4 regions of the Pseudomonas sp. GW823-FHT02C05 genome follow, and region 3 is predicted to be linked to each of the others. Evidence: predicted binding sites of a transcription regulator. Region 3 holds the regulator's gene; each other region holds the start of a gene.
The links. The regulator sigma-54, encoded in region 3, starts transcription at its own class of promoters, with help from an activator protein. The targets are predictions, from matches to a motif close to ANTGGCATNNANNTTGCTNT.
Positions count from the first base shown of each region.

Region 1: the regulator sigma-54 is predicted to act here: its motif matches at 1,955-1,974, upstream of flgB (flagellar basal body rod protein FlgB).
Region 2: the regulator sigma-54 is predicted to act here: its motif matches at 2,227-2,246, upstream of glnA (glutamate--ammonia ligase).
Region 4: the regulator sigma-54 is predicted to act here: its motif matches at 1,633-1,652, upstream of AC1RGE_RS28515 (pilin).

Region 1 covers NZ_JBXAJU010000003.1:703,978-707,285, reverse strand. Annotated here, with positions in the region: gene flgE (flagellar hook protein FlgE) at 1-285, opposite strand, end outside; gene flgD (flagellar hook assembly protein FlgD) at 315-1,043, opposite strand; gene flgC (flagellar basal body rod protein FlgC) at 1,059-1,502, opposite strand; gene flgB (flagellar basal body rod protein FlgB) at 1,506-1,913, opposite strand; gene cheR (protein-glutamate O-methyltransferase CheR) at 2,165-2,992, opposite strand; gene AC1RGE_RS19645 (chemotaxis protein CheV) at 3,036-3,308, opposite strand, start outside.
Region 2 covers NZ_JBXAJU010000005.1:287,395-290,702, forward strand. Annotated here, with positions in the region: gene AC1RGE_RS26530 (chorismate mutase) at 32-586, opposite strand; gene glnA (glutamate--ammonia ligase) at 723-2,129, opposite strand; gene thiI (tRNA uracil 4-sulfurtransferase ThiI) at 2,461-3,308, shown strand, end outside.
Region 3 covers NZ_JBXAJU010000002.1:214,714-218,021, reverse strand. Annotated here, with positions in the region: gene lptA (lipopolysaccharide transport periplasmic protein LptA) at 1-61, shown strand, start outside; gene lptB (LPS export ABC transporter ATP-binding protein) at 61-786, shown strand; gene AC1RGE_RS11945 (RNA polymerase factor sigma-54) at 969-2,462, shown strand; gene hpf (ribosome hibernation-promoting factor, HPF/YfiA family) at 2,588-2,893, shown strand; gene ptsN (PTS IIA-like nitrogen regulatory protein PtsN) at 2,906-3,308, shown strand, end outside.
Region 4 covers NZ_JBXAJU010000006.1:41,281-44,588, reverse strand. Annotated here, with positions in the region: gene AC1RGE_RS28525 (prepilin peptidase) at 1-148, opposite strand, end outside; gene AC1RGE_RS28520 (type II secretion system F family protein) at 151-1,368, opposite strand; gene AC1RGE_RS28515 (pilin) at 1,699-2,115, shown strand; gene AC1RGE_RS28510 (BON domain-containing protein) at 2,344-2,700, shown strand; gene AC1RGE_RS28505 (DUF748 domain-containing protein) at 2,911-3,308, opposite strand, start outside.

The DNA.
Region 1 (3,308 bases), on a different contig from region 3:
GTTGGTACTCAGCACGAAGAAGCCCTGGCCCTGGATGCCCATGTCCAGCACATTACCGGTGTTGTTGATATCACCGTTGGTGAACTGCTGGGAAACGTTGGCCAGGCGCACACCGTTACCAATCACCTGGGTACCGCTGCCCAGCTTGGTGGCCGAATAGACGTCGGCGAATTCCGCACGGGAGGATTTGAAGCCGGTGGTAGCGACGTTGGCGATGTTGTTGCCGGTAACGTCCAGCTGTTTGTTGGCAGCGTAGAGACCGCTAAGGCCGATATTGAAAGACATATTCCACTCCTTGTGCCGGTTAGTCGGCTCTAGATACCAATGGTTTGTACTTTGGACAGGGCAATCGGGCTGCTCATGCCGGCGAGGTTCAACATCAACTCGCCGCCGGTCTGGCTGATGGTCACGCTATTGACCGTGGCCGGCAGGTAGGTGATCAGATCAGTGCCCTTGCCATCGATGGTGGTGCTGGCCTTGAAGGTGTAGTTGCCCGGATCCGCCTTGGTGCCGTCAGTCTTGGTGCCATCCCAGACAAAGCTGGCGTTGCCGGCCTTCTGGCTGCCCATGTCGATGGTCTTGACGGTATTGCCGTCCTTGTCGGTGACGGTCACGGTGACCGAGTTCACGCTGGATGGCACGGTGACCGAGCCGGTCATGCTCTTGCTGGTGTCGACCTGGGTGGTACCGGTCTGCACGATGACCGAGCGCCCCACCAGGGACGAAGCCTGCAAGGCCTGGGAAGACTTGTAGTTACCCGTGATCGCATTCACCGAGGAGTTGAGGGTGGTGATGCCTTCCAGGGTGGAGAACTGCGCCAACTGGGCAACGAACGCACTGTTGTCCTGCGGATCCAGCGGGTTCTGGTTGTTCAGCTGGGTTACCAGCAGCTTGAGGAATGCGTCCTTGCCCAGGCTCTGTTTGCCGGTGGCGCTGTTGGTCGCCGCGGCCAGGCCGTCGGCACTGGTATTGCTCGTCGTTTTCGACGAATTCGCCAGGATATCCTTGAGGGATGGGGCGTTGGTGGTATCAGTAACGCTCATGGTCTTCGCCCCTTATCACTGACCCAGGGTCAGGACCTTCTGCATCATGGTTTTAGCGGTGTTCATCATTTCAGCGTTGGTCTGGAACGAACGGCTGGCAGAAATCATGTCGGCCATTTCTTCCACCACGTTGACGTTGGGGTAGTAGACATAACCCTTGGCATCAGCGGCGGGATGGTTCGGCTCGTAACGAGCTTCGAGGTTGCTCTGGTCTTCGACCACACCCAGTACCTGCACGCCCTGGCCGGCAGCGTCCTGGTTCTGGAACAGCGAGTCGCTGCCGCCGCTTTGCGCCCCCTGGAACATGGTGGCAAACACCGGGTGACGAGCGCGGTAGGTCTGGTCGATGCTCGACGAGACGCTCTCGGCGTTGGCGATGTTACTGGCGACGGTGTTCAGACGGGTGGTCTGGGCGCTCATGCCACTACCGGCAATATTGAAAACACTGGCGAGGGACATGGATTACTCTCCGCGCAGGGCTGCTACCAGCCCTTTGAATTTGCTGTTGAGCAGCGTGAAGCTGGCCTGGAAATCCACCGAGTTCTGCGCGTAGCTCGATTGCTCCAGCTGGGCGTCCACGGTGTTCTGGTCGATCGAAGGTTGCATCGGGGTGCGATACAGCAGCGATTCATCACCACTGCTCAAGCCCTGGGCTTCGATATGCCGGTTGTTGGTCATGTTCAACGCGAAGGTACCGTTCTGGGCCTTCTGATTCTGCTCGGCAAGCACGGCAGAGAAGTCCAGGTCCCGAGCCTTGTAGTTCGGGGTATCGGCGTTGGCGATGTTGTTGGCCAGAACTTCGGCACGCTTGGCGCGAAAGCCAAGGGCCTGTTCATGGATACCGAGCGCTTTATCGAAGCTGATGCTCATGGCGGAAACCTTTGGGTGACCTGATTTTTCGTAACTCGGATATAGCAAGCTGCGTGCCAAGTCTTCAAACCCCGTATTTCAGGGGTTTGCCGGCGACGGCAAGGCGGCAATGCCAGAAAAGCGGCAATGGATTTCCGCGAAACACCGGCAAAGCGGCAACCACCCTGCCGCTTTCAGCCGGCGCGCCAGATAATTGCAGGCACAAAAAAGGAGGCCCAATGGCCTCCTTTTTCGGTACGACGATCTGCTGGCTACTTGGCCTGGTAGATGATGCCCGGACTGCATTGCACCATCTGATAATGATCCGGCAGCCCATTGAGGGCTTCGGAAGCCCCCAGGAACAGGTAGCCGCCAGGCTTCAGGGTGCTGTGAATGCGCATCAGGATGTCCTTCTTGACCTCCGCCGAGAAGTAGATCAACACATTGCGACAGAACACGATGTCGAACTTGCCCAGACTGGCGTAGCTGTCCAGCAGGTTGAACGAGCGAAACTCCACCCGGCTCTTGATCGGCGCCTTGACCACCCAGCGCCCCGGCCCCTTGGGGTCGAAGTAACGCTGCAGGCGCTCGGCCGACAGGCCACGACCAATTGCCAGGCTGTCATATTCACCGGTCTTGCAGTTGTTGAGCATGGTCCCGGATAGATCAGTGGCAACGATCTGCACCCCCATCTTCAACTGCCCCATGTTGCTACGCTCGAACTCATCGATGGACATCGACAGCGAGTAGGGCTCCTGCCCCGACGAACAGGCCGCCGACCAGATGCGCAAGCGCTGGTTGGGACTGGCCTTGATGGCTTCGGGAAGCACCTTGTTCTTCAACACCTCGAATGGGTAGGTGTCGCGAAACCACAAGGTTTCGTTGGTCGTCATGGCATCCACGACCATCTCGCGCAAACCACTGCGGGGCTGGGTCTGAATCCGCTGGACCAGCTCACCCAAGGTTTTTATCCCTTGCTGCTCCATCAGTTTGTTGAGACGGCTCGAGACTAGATATTGCTTATTTTCCCCGAGCAAAATACCACAGGCTTTTTCCAGGAAGACCCGGAACTGTTCAAAATCCAAATTACCCGTAGACAATGCTGCCGCCTCTTAAATCTTATGTCCGCCAGGGCGAGTGCCCTTAGCTGTGATCTGCTGCTTTGATCCGGTCGACTACCCGGGATGCCAGGTCATCAGGGCGGAACTTGGCAAGGAAGTCATCGGCACCGACCTTCTTCACCATCGCCTGATTGAACACCCCTGACAACGAAGTATGCAGGATGATATGCAGCTTTTGCATGCGTGGATCATTACGTATCTCGGCCGTGAGGGTGTAACCGTCCATTTCGGGCATCTCGATGTCGGAAATCATCATGAGGAATTCCTCTTCCGGCTTCTTGCCCTCGTCCACCAG
Region 2 (3,308 bases), on a different contig from region 3:
TAGGGTGCTGCTGCGCGTGGCACAGGCGTGGTTAACCTTTGAACACACATAACTCTGCCGTGGCACGAACCATCGCCAGTCGTCGCAGTGGGTCGCTGCTGCTGGCCTGATTGGCCCGGGCCAGCCATTGCGGGCATTGGCGGTCGGTGCGCTGCGGGCTGAAGTCGGCCAGTTGCTGCAGCAGGCGTTTTTGTAACTGATCAAGTTGGGGGCGGATCTGCCCGGCCAGGTCCTGGCGCGGCGTGTCCGGTGCCCGGCCTTGCAAGTGCCAGGTCGAGAGTCGGGCGTATTGCACCAGCTTGTTGGCTTCGATCTGGGCGGCGAAGAACTGCCCAACCGTTTCTTCGCTCAAGTGATAGGTTGCGGCCTGGGCGGTTGCCCCGGCGATCACCTGTTGTTCCCGCGGGCGGTCTTCCACGGCCTTGTGGCTGTCCCATTTGCTCAGGGCCACCTGATCGGCAATCGCCAGGCGTTCGCCGATGCTCTGCAGCAGCGGGGCGAGGGCGGGCGGGGCGTCACTGGCGCAGGCGGCGGTGGCGAACAGGCTGCAAGTCAGGGCGAGGCACAGGTTGAGGCGCGAAGTCATGGGCGGGCTCGGCTGCTGATGGGGAGACGGCGCCCATGATGCACGCAACCACCCCGGGCAGGGCAAATGCGCGGGCATAAAAAAGGCCTCCCGAAGGAGGCCTCTTGATCACGCGGCTTGCGCCGGCGTTACCGGATCAGCAGCTGTAGTACAGCTCGTATTCCAGTGGGTGTACGAAGGTACGTACCTTGATTTCTTCTTCGCTTTTCAGGGCGATGTAGGCGTCGATGAAGTCGTCGCTGAAAACGCCGCCTTTGGTCAGGAACGCACGACCTTTGTCCAGCTCTTCCAGGGCTTCCTTCAGGCTGCCGCAAACTTGTGGGATCTCTTTGGCCTCTTCAGGCGGCAGGTCGTACAGGTTTTTGTCAGCAGCGTCGCCAGGGTGGATCTTGTTCTGGATACCGTCCAGGCCGGCCATCAGCAGGGCAGCGAAGGCCAGGTACGGGTTGGCAGCCGGGTCCGGGAAACGGGCTTCGATACGGCGGGCCTTAGGGCTCGACACGTAAGGAATACGGATCGAAGCGGAGCGGTTGCGCGCCGAGTAGGCCAGCATGACCGGGGCTTCGAAGCCTGGCACCAGACGCTTGTAGGAGTTGGTCGCCGGGTTGGTGAAGCCGTTCAGGGCCTTACCGTGCTTGATGATGCCGCCGATGAAGTACAGGGCGGTATCGGACAGGCCGGCATAGCCTTCACCTGCGAAGGTGTTCTTGCCGTCTTTCCAGATCGACATGTGGACGTGCATGCCCGAGCCGTTGTCGCCGTACAGAGGCTTGGGCATGAAGGTGGCAGTGCGGCCGTAGGCGTCAGCCACGTTGTGCACCACGTACTTCAGGGTCTGGGTTTCGTCGGCCTTCTTCACCAGGGTGTTGAACTTGACGCCGATTTCGTTCTGGCCGGCAGTCGCCACTTCGTGGTGGTGAACTTCGACGGTCAGGCCCATTTCTTCCAGTGCGTTGCACATGGAGGTACGGATTTCGTGGTCGTGGTCGAACGGTGGAACCGGGAAGTAGCCGCCCTTGACGCCTGGACGGTGGCCCTTGTTACCGCCTTCGATGTCCTGGTCGGACATCCACGAACCTTGTTCGGAGTAGATCTTGAACATGGAGCCGGAGATGTCGGACTTGAATTTCACCTGGTCGAAGATGAAGAACTCTGGCTCTGGGCCGGCGAATACGGTGTCGCCGATACCGGTGGCTTTCAGGTGCTCTTCGGCACGCTTGGCGATGGCACGTGGGTCACGATCGTAACCCTGCATGCTCGAAGGCTCGATGATGTCGCACACCAGGATCAGGGTCGGTTCTTCGGTGAACGGGTCCAGTACGGCGGTTTCGTCGTCCGGCATCAGGATCATGTCGGAGGCTTCGATGCCTTTCCAGCCAGCGATGGAGGAGCCGTCGAACATCTTGCCAGCTTCGAAGAAGTCTTCATCCAGCGCATCACGAGCCGGCATGGTCACGTGATGTTGAGTGCCCTTGGTGTCAGTGAAGCGCAGATCAATCCATTTGACGTCATGATCTTTGATGAGTTGAACCGACTTCGACATAGTGTCCTCCGGGTGGCTTCGGGCTTGGTGTTGGAGTGCCCTTAGAATGTGGGTGATGCCGGCGCGAATACTCTGCCATGGCAACCTGCCTCACAAGGGAGCAAATTGCATGCCAGTGCCCCGAGATGGGTTTTCTGCCCCAAAATCACGCTTTCTGCGACGTATTGGGTTGAATGCCGGCATTTGGCGCACTGCAATGTAGCGTCTTTGCCAATAAATGACCCGTTTTGGTGCATCGAAAACCTTCTGCACATAAACTGGTTAAACCTTGAGCAATTTCCGCTATAATCCGCGCCCCCCTTTTTCGGCTGGCCCAGCGCGCGCTGTTTTCATGAAACTAATCGTTAAAGTTTTCCCGGAAATCACCATCAAGAGCCGCCCGGTTCGGACGCGTTTCATCCGTCAGTTGGCGAAGAACATCCGTGCCGTGCTCCGCGACCTGGACCCGGCCGTGGTGGTCAATGGTGTGTGGGACAACCTCGAGCTGGAAACCGCCGTCAGCGAGCCCAAGGCCCTGAAGGACATGACCGAGCGCCTGAGCTGCATGCCCGGCATCGCGCATTTCCTGCAGGTCGACGAGTACCCTCTGGGCGACTTCGACGACATCGTCGCCAAGTGCAAGCAGCACTTTGGCGAAGCCCTCCCGGGGAAGGTTTTTGCCGTGCGCTGCAAGCGTGCCGGCAAGCATGAATTCAGCTCCATGGACGTGGAAAAATACGTCGGCAGCCAACTGCGTCGGCAGTGCGGTGCCGCCGGAATTTCCCTGAAAGAGCCTGAAATCGAAGTGCGGATGGAAATTCGCGACCAACGGTTGTTCGTGATCCACAGCCAGCACAACGGCATCGGCGGCTACCCGCTGGGCGCCCTGGAACAGACCCTGGTCCTGATGTCCGGCGGTTTCGATTCCACGGTGGCGGCGTACCAGATCATGCGCCGCGGCCTGATGGGGCATTTCTGCTTCTTCAACCTGGGCGGGCGTGCCCATGAACTGGGCGTGATGGAAGTCGCGCACTATATATGGAAGAAGTACGGCAGCTCCCAGCGCGTGCTGTTCGTCAGCGTGCCGTTCGAGGAAGTGCTCGGGGAAATCCTCGGCAAAGTCGACAACAGTCATATGGGCGTCATTTTGAAGCGTATGATGTTGCGTGCCGCGTCGAGCATCGCCGACCGCCTGCACAT
Region 3 (3,308 bases):
TCCGCGGATCGACATGGTCATCCAGCCGAAAAAGAAAACCGACGAGCAAAAGGCCCAGTAATGGCAACTCTGAAAGCTCAGCACCTGGCCAAGAGCTACAAGAGCCGCCAGGTCGTGCGTGATGTCAGCCTGTCCATCGACAGCGGTCAGATCGTCGGCCTGCTCGGCCCCAACGGCGCCGGCAAGACCACCTGCTTCTACATGATCGTCGGCCTGGTCCAGGCCGATCAGGGCCGCGTCCTGATCGACGACCTGGATGTCAGCCACCAACCGATGCACGGTCGCGCACGCGCCGGTATCGGCTACCTGCCCCAGGAAGCCTCGATCTTTCGCAAGCTGTCGGTGGCCGACAACATCATGGCCATCCTCGAGACCCGCAAGGAGCTCGACAAGGCCGGCCGTCGCCAGGAACTGGAAAGCCTGCTGCAGGAATTCCACATCAACCACATCCGCGACAACCTCGGCATGAGCCTGTCTGGTGGTGAGCGGCGCCGTGTGGAGATCGCCCGGGCCCTGGCCACCGCGCCCAAGTTCATCCTGCTGGACGAACCCTTCGCCGGTGTCGACCCGATCTCGGTGGGCGATATCAAGCAGATCATCCACCACCTCAAGGCCAAGGGCATCGGGGTGCTGATCACCGACCACAACGTCCGGGAAACCCTGGACATCTGTGAGACCGCCTACATCGTCAACGACGGGCAACTGATCGCCGAAGGCGACTCCGAGACCATCCTGGCCAACGAACTGGTCAAGGAAGTCTATCTGGGCCATGAGTTCCGCCTGTAAGGGCTGATGTGTTGGGCTGGACGCCAGGGCGCCGGGAACAATAAAACCCTACAAACTTTATTGTTACAGCGCTCTAGGCAAACACTTCAGTTTCAGGCATATAATTTGCTTATGTTTGGCGCTCCGGCGCCCTGTAGTGGATGGCGCATGTGCGCCGGCAAATAAGGTGTTAAGCCCCTGCCATGAAACCATCGCTAGTCCTTAGAATGGGCCAGCAGCTGACGATGACACCGCAGCTGCAACAGGCCATCCGCCTGCTCCAATTGTCGACCCTGGACCTGCAACAGGAAATCCAGGAAGCCCTGGAGTCCAACCCGATGCTCGAACGCCAGGAAGAAGGCGACGACTTCGACAACAGCGACCCCCTGGCCGACAACACCGAGTCCAAACCCAATACCGAGATCCAGGAGCCCTCCTACCAGGAAACCGCCCCCACGGTGGACAACCTCGAGGACGGTGAGTGGAACGAGCGCATCCCCAACGAACTGCCGGTCGACACCGCCTGGGAAGACGTATACCAGACCAGCGCCAGCAGCCTGCCCAGCAGCGATGACGACGAGTGGGACTTCACCACCCGCACTTCCGCGGGCGAGAGCCTGCAGAGCCACCTGCTCTGGCAACTGAACCTGGCGCCGATGTCGGACACCGACCGCCTGATCGCCGTGACCCTGATCGACTGCATCAACAATCAGGGCTACCTGGACGAAACCCTCGAGGAGATCCTCGAAGCCTTCGATCCGGAACTGGACATCGAACTGGACGAGATAGAAGCCGTCCTGCACCGCATCCAGCAATTCGAACCCGCGGGCATCGGCGCCCGCAACCTGGGCGAGTGCCTGTTGCTGCAACTGCGCCAGCTGCCGGCGAAAACGCCCTGGCTGGGCGAGGCCCAGCGCCTGGTCAGTGACTACATCGACCTCCTGGGCAGCCGCGACTATAGCCAGCTGATGCGGCGCATGAAGCTCAAGGAAGATGAGTTGCGCCAGGTCATCGAGCTGGTGCAGAGCCTCAACCCCCGCCCCGGTTCGCAGATCGAATCCAGCGAAGCCGAATACGTGGTCCCGGACGTCATAGTGCGCAAGGACAACGAACGCTGGCTGGTGGAACTGAACCAGGAATCCGTGCCGCGCCTGCGGGTCAACGCCCAGTACGCCGGTTTTGTACGCCGCGCCGACACCAGCGCCGACAACACCTTCATGCGCAACCAGTTGCAGGAAGCCCGCTGGTTCATCAAGAGCCTGCAAAGCCGCAATGAAACCCTGATGAAGGTCGCCACCCAGATCGTCGAGCACCAGCGCGGCTTTCTCGAATATGGCGATGAAGCGATGAAGCCGCTGGTTCTGCACGATATCGCCGAGGCGGTGGGCATGCACGAATCGACGATTTCCCGGGTGACCACGCAAAAATTCATGCATACCCCACGGGGCATATATGAGCTGAAATACTTTTTCTCCAGCCACGTCAGCACTTCGGAAGGCGGTGAATGCTCGTCCACGGCGATCCGCGCGATCATCAAAAAATTGGTGGCCGCGGAAAATCAGAAAAAGCCGTTGAGTGACAGCAAGATCGCTGGTTTACTGGAGGCACAAGGCATTCAGGTAGCCCGTCGTACCGTCGCCAAGTACCGCGAATCCCTTGGGATCGCGCCTTCCAGCGAACGTAAGCGGTTGATGTAGCCGCAGGGCTGGCCACAGCGTTTCAGAGTGTGTTTGAAAAGGGCCCGGTGTCGTTTTCAAACGTAGTCTAGGTGGCAGGCAACCCAGCCTGCCGCGTTATGCACTGGCAACGAAGGAGAAGCTGTATGCAAGTCAACATCAGTGGACACCAACTCGAAGTGACTGAACCCCTGCGCGTCTACATCGGCGAAAAACTCGACCGGCTGGAGAGGCACTTCGACAAGATTACCAATGTGCAGGTCACCATGGCTGTCGAGAAGCTGAAGCAGAAAATCGAAGCCACCCTGCACATCCACGGTGGGGAGGTCGTTGCCAACGCAGAACATGACGATATGTATGCCGCAATCGACCTGCTCACGGACAAGCTTGACCGCCAACTGAAAAAGCATAAGGAAAAGCAACTCCACCTTCTCCAAGGCACGGGTCGCTAACACTCCCCTCCCATGATCCGACTTGAAAGCATCCTGACCCCCGGCCGTTCCCTGGTGAACGTGCCGGGCGGCAGTAAAAAACGCGCCCTCGAACAAATTGCCAACCTGATCAGCCGTGAAGTGCCTGATCTGGAGATGCAGGATGTCTTCGAGAGCCTGATTGCCCGTGAAAAACTCGGTTCCACCGGTTTTGGCAACGGCATCGCCATTCCCCACTGCCGCCTCAAAGGCTGCGAGTCGCCCATCAGTGCGCTGATGCACCTGGACGCTCCGATCGATTTCGACGCCATTGATGGCGCACCGGTCGACCTGCTGTTCGTCCTGCTGGTTCCGGAAGCCGCGACCGATGCACACCTGGAACTGCTCCGGCAGATCGCCAGCATGCTCGATCGCAAGGAAGTCCGTGACCGACTGC
Region 4 (3,308 bases), on a different contig from region 3:
CGCGGGCCTGGGCTCGCCAGTCGCGTTCGAGCATTTTCGGCAGGCGCCACACCAGCACGTTGAGAAAGCTGCCGACGATCAGGCCCAATACCAGGGCCGCAGCCACGAAGGCCATGGGGTAGAGAGTGAGGGCGTCAGTCAGGGGCATGTTCAGATCGCTGTACCGAGTTGGAAGATAGGCAGGTACATGGCAACCACCAGGGCGCCGACGATACCCCCCAGGACCACCATGATCAACGGCTCCATGAGGCTGGTCAGGCTGTCCACCAGGTTGTCCACCTCGACCTCGTAATGGATCGCGACTTTTTCCAGCAGATGATCCAGGGTTCCGGACTCTTCGCCGATGGCGGTCATCTGGATCGCCATGGTCGGGAAGACGCCGCTGGCGCGCATGGCAAAGTTCAATTGCATGCCGGCGGCGACCTGCTGGCGGATCCGTTGCACCGCTTGCCTGAAGACAGGGTTGCCGCTGGCTCCGGCCACTGAATCCAGGGCCTGCACCAGGGGAACGCCGGCGGCGAAGGTGGTGGCCAGGGTCCGTGCGTAGCGGGCCACCGCGGATTTGTGCAGCAGTGGCCCGGCCAGGGGCATGTGCAAAAGGCCGACATCCAGGCGGTCACGCAAGCTCGGGGAGCGCTGATAGGCCAGGCGCGCCGCAAGCCCGCCCAGCACACCGGCGGCCAGCAGCAGCGCCCCCTGCTGCTGGATGAAATGTGACAGAGCGATGACCCACTGGGTGAGCAGTGGCAGCTCGGCATTGAAACCGGCGAACAGGCTCTGGAACTGGGGGACCACCTTGAGCAGCAGGATGCTGCTGACCACGACCGCCACGCCGATCACCGCCAAGGGATAGACCATGGCCTTCTTCAGCCGCGCCTTCAGGTTCTCGCTCTTTTCCTTGTAGGTGGCGACTCTCTCCAGCAGGGTATCCAGGGCGCCGGCCTGCTCGCCGGCGTCCACCAGGTTGCAGTACAGCGGGTCGAAGTGGCGCGGCTGTCTGCGCAACGCCGTGGCCAGGCTGGAGCCGGCCTCGATGTCGCGCTTGAGGCTGGCCAGCAGTTGGCGCATCTGCGGATGCTCGAAGCTTTCGGCAATGATGTCGAAGGATTGCAGCAGCGGCACCCCGGCCTGCATCAGCGTGGCCAACTGCCGGGTGAGCAGGGCAATGTCCCGTGCCCCTACTCGCTGATGCAGGCGCAGCCAGCCCTTGGGTTTGCGTCGGACTCGGGTTGGGGTGATGCCCTGTCTGCGCAATTGCGCCCTGATCAGGGCCGGGGTCGCGGCGCTGAGTTCTCCGGTGAGGGGGCGGCCCTGGCTGTCGGTGCCGTGCCAGAGATAGACACTGGTCGCGGGTGCTTTTACCGCCATGGTTCGATCCTTGGTGCAAGGGTGGATAGGGAGGCGCAAGCGCCCTGCTGTGTTCGAACGGGTGATAGATCACCCTGCCCCCCCGGACGTTCCTTGGTGGGGGCGCGAGCCGACCGTCGGGCCGCCATGCACCTGTCCAAGCCTAGCTGGCGAGGCGCTGCCGGAGAGGGGCAGGGGCTGACGAAATTTGTCAGTTTGTGCGACTCCTTGCGCTCAAGGCCATGGGCTATCGCACCTGCAGGCCACGTAATCCGTGGGTTATCCCCTGGCACAGGCTGTGCTTCACGCCTTTGTGCTCATGCAACATTCGTCCATGCCAGGAGGCAACCCATGAAACATCAATCCGGTTTTACCCTGATCGAATTGCTGGTGGTGGTAGCCATCATCGGCATCCTCGCCACCGTGGCGATGCCGATGTATGCCAAGTACCAGGCGCGGGCCAAGGTGATTGCCGCCCTGGCCGAGGCGTCGGCCCTGAAGGTCAACGTCGAGGATCTGCTGAACCAAGGGACCGATCCGACCCTGGCCCTCGCCGGGGGCACGGCCCAGACCGCCAACTGCCGGATGAGTGCCGGCGGGACGGCGGCCACCGGTGAAGGCAGCATTGGCTGCACCCTGCTCAATGCGCCGGGGCCGGTGCTGAACAAGACCCTGACCCTGACCCGTTCGGCGACTTCAGGATGGACATGCACCACCACTGTGGAGGCCGACTATGCGCCCAAAGGCTGTGGTGCACAGGGGGCTTGAGGAGGCTTTTCACGATTGGCCAGGCCGCGCTGAAAAAGCCGCAACTTGCATGCAGATTGGCGGGCAGTCATGCATTTTGCATGATGCCGAATTATTTGTGATTTTATAACTTATTGATTTTTATGAATATTTATAGGATCCAAGACTTGGCACAGCACCTGCAATATCCCTCATAACCCTGTTGCCAGGACACGGCGCAGGCTTTCTTAAAGAACAGGAGTTACTCGTATGAAGAAGTTCGCTATCGCTGCCGCAACTGCTACCGCTCTGACCCTGACCATGGCTAACGCAGCATTTGCGCAGACCACTCAAAACACCCAGTCGCCCATGGTGGTGGCTGCCGGTGAAGTGACCAAGGCCAAAGAGGCCACCTCCGATACCTGGATCACCACCAAAGTGAAAAGCGATCTGGTAACCGAGAAAGGCATTCCTGGCACCGACATCAAGGTTGAAACCAACAAGGGCGTTGTTTCGCTGTCGTCCACTGTTGCGGTAACCGAGGCTCAGAAAGCTACCGCCGTGGCCATCACCAAGAAAATCAAAGGCGTCAAGGCAGTTTCCGCTGACGGCCTGAAAGCCGAGTAACACTCACGCTTCTCGCCTGGACAGGGAGAGGGTGCGGTAGACGAGCCGAGTGATACGTCTGCCGCTTCTCAAAAGGGTTCATGCGGAAGATCACAAGGACGTGATCATTACAGGCCCCGGCACTGAGTGTCGGGGCCTGTTCTATTGTGGGCGCCAGGCAGGCGCTGCAGGAGAGACCGGGCGGGCTGGGTGGAGCCCGGCGCGAGAGGTTTATTCGCTGTCCAGGTGCAGCGGGGTGACGACCCGGCCATCGCTTTCGGCCTGGCCCAGGTTGGCATCGATGAAGTAGACCCGGTCGTCGGCCAGTTGGCCCTTGTCCACCAGGAAGTCCTTGATGCTGCTGGCGCGCTCCTGACCCAGTTGTCGCAACAGCACGTCGCTGCTGCTCCAGAACTTGATCAGACCTTCACGCAGCTTGGCGCTGCGTTCGTCGCGGCTGAGCTGGGTCCATTCCGCCGGCGGCTGCTGTTTCAGGCGGGTGCGGTAGATGCCTTCCAGCAGAGGGGCCTTTTCGCCCTCGGGAACCTGCAGCAGGGACGCCTGGGCGGGGACCTTGTCACCGCGGCGCTGGAGGATCTTGTAGTAGTTGTACTGGTATTCGCGCTCCA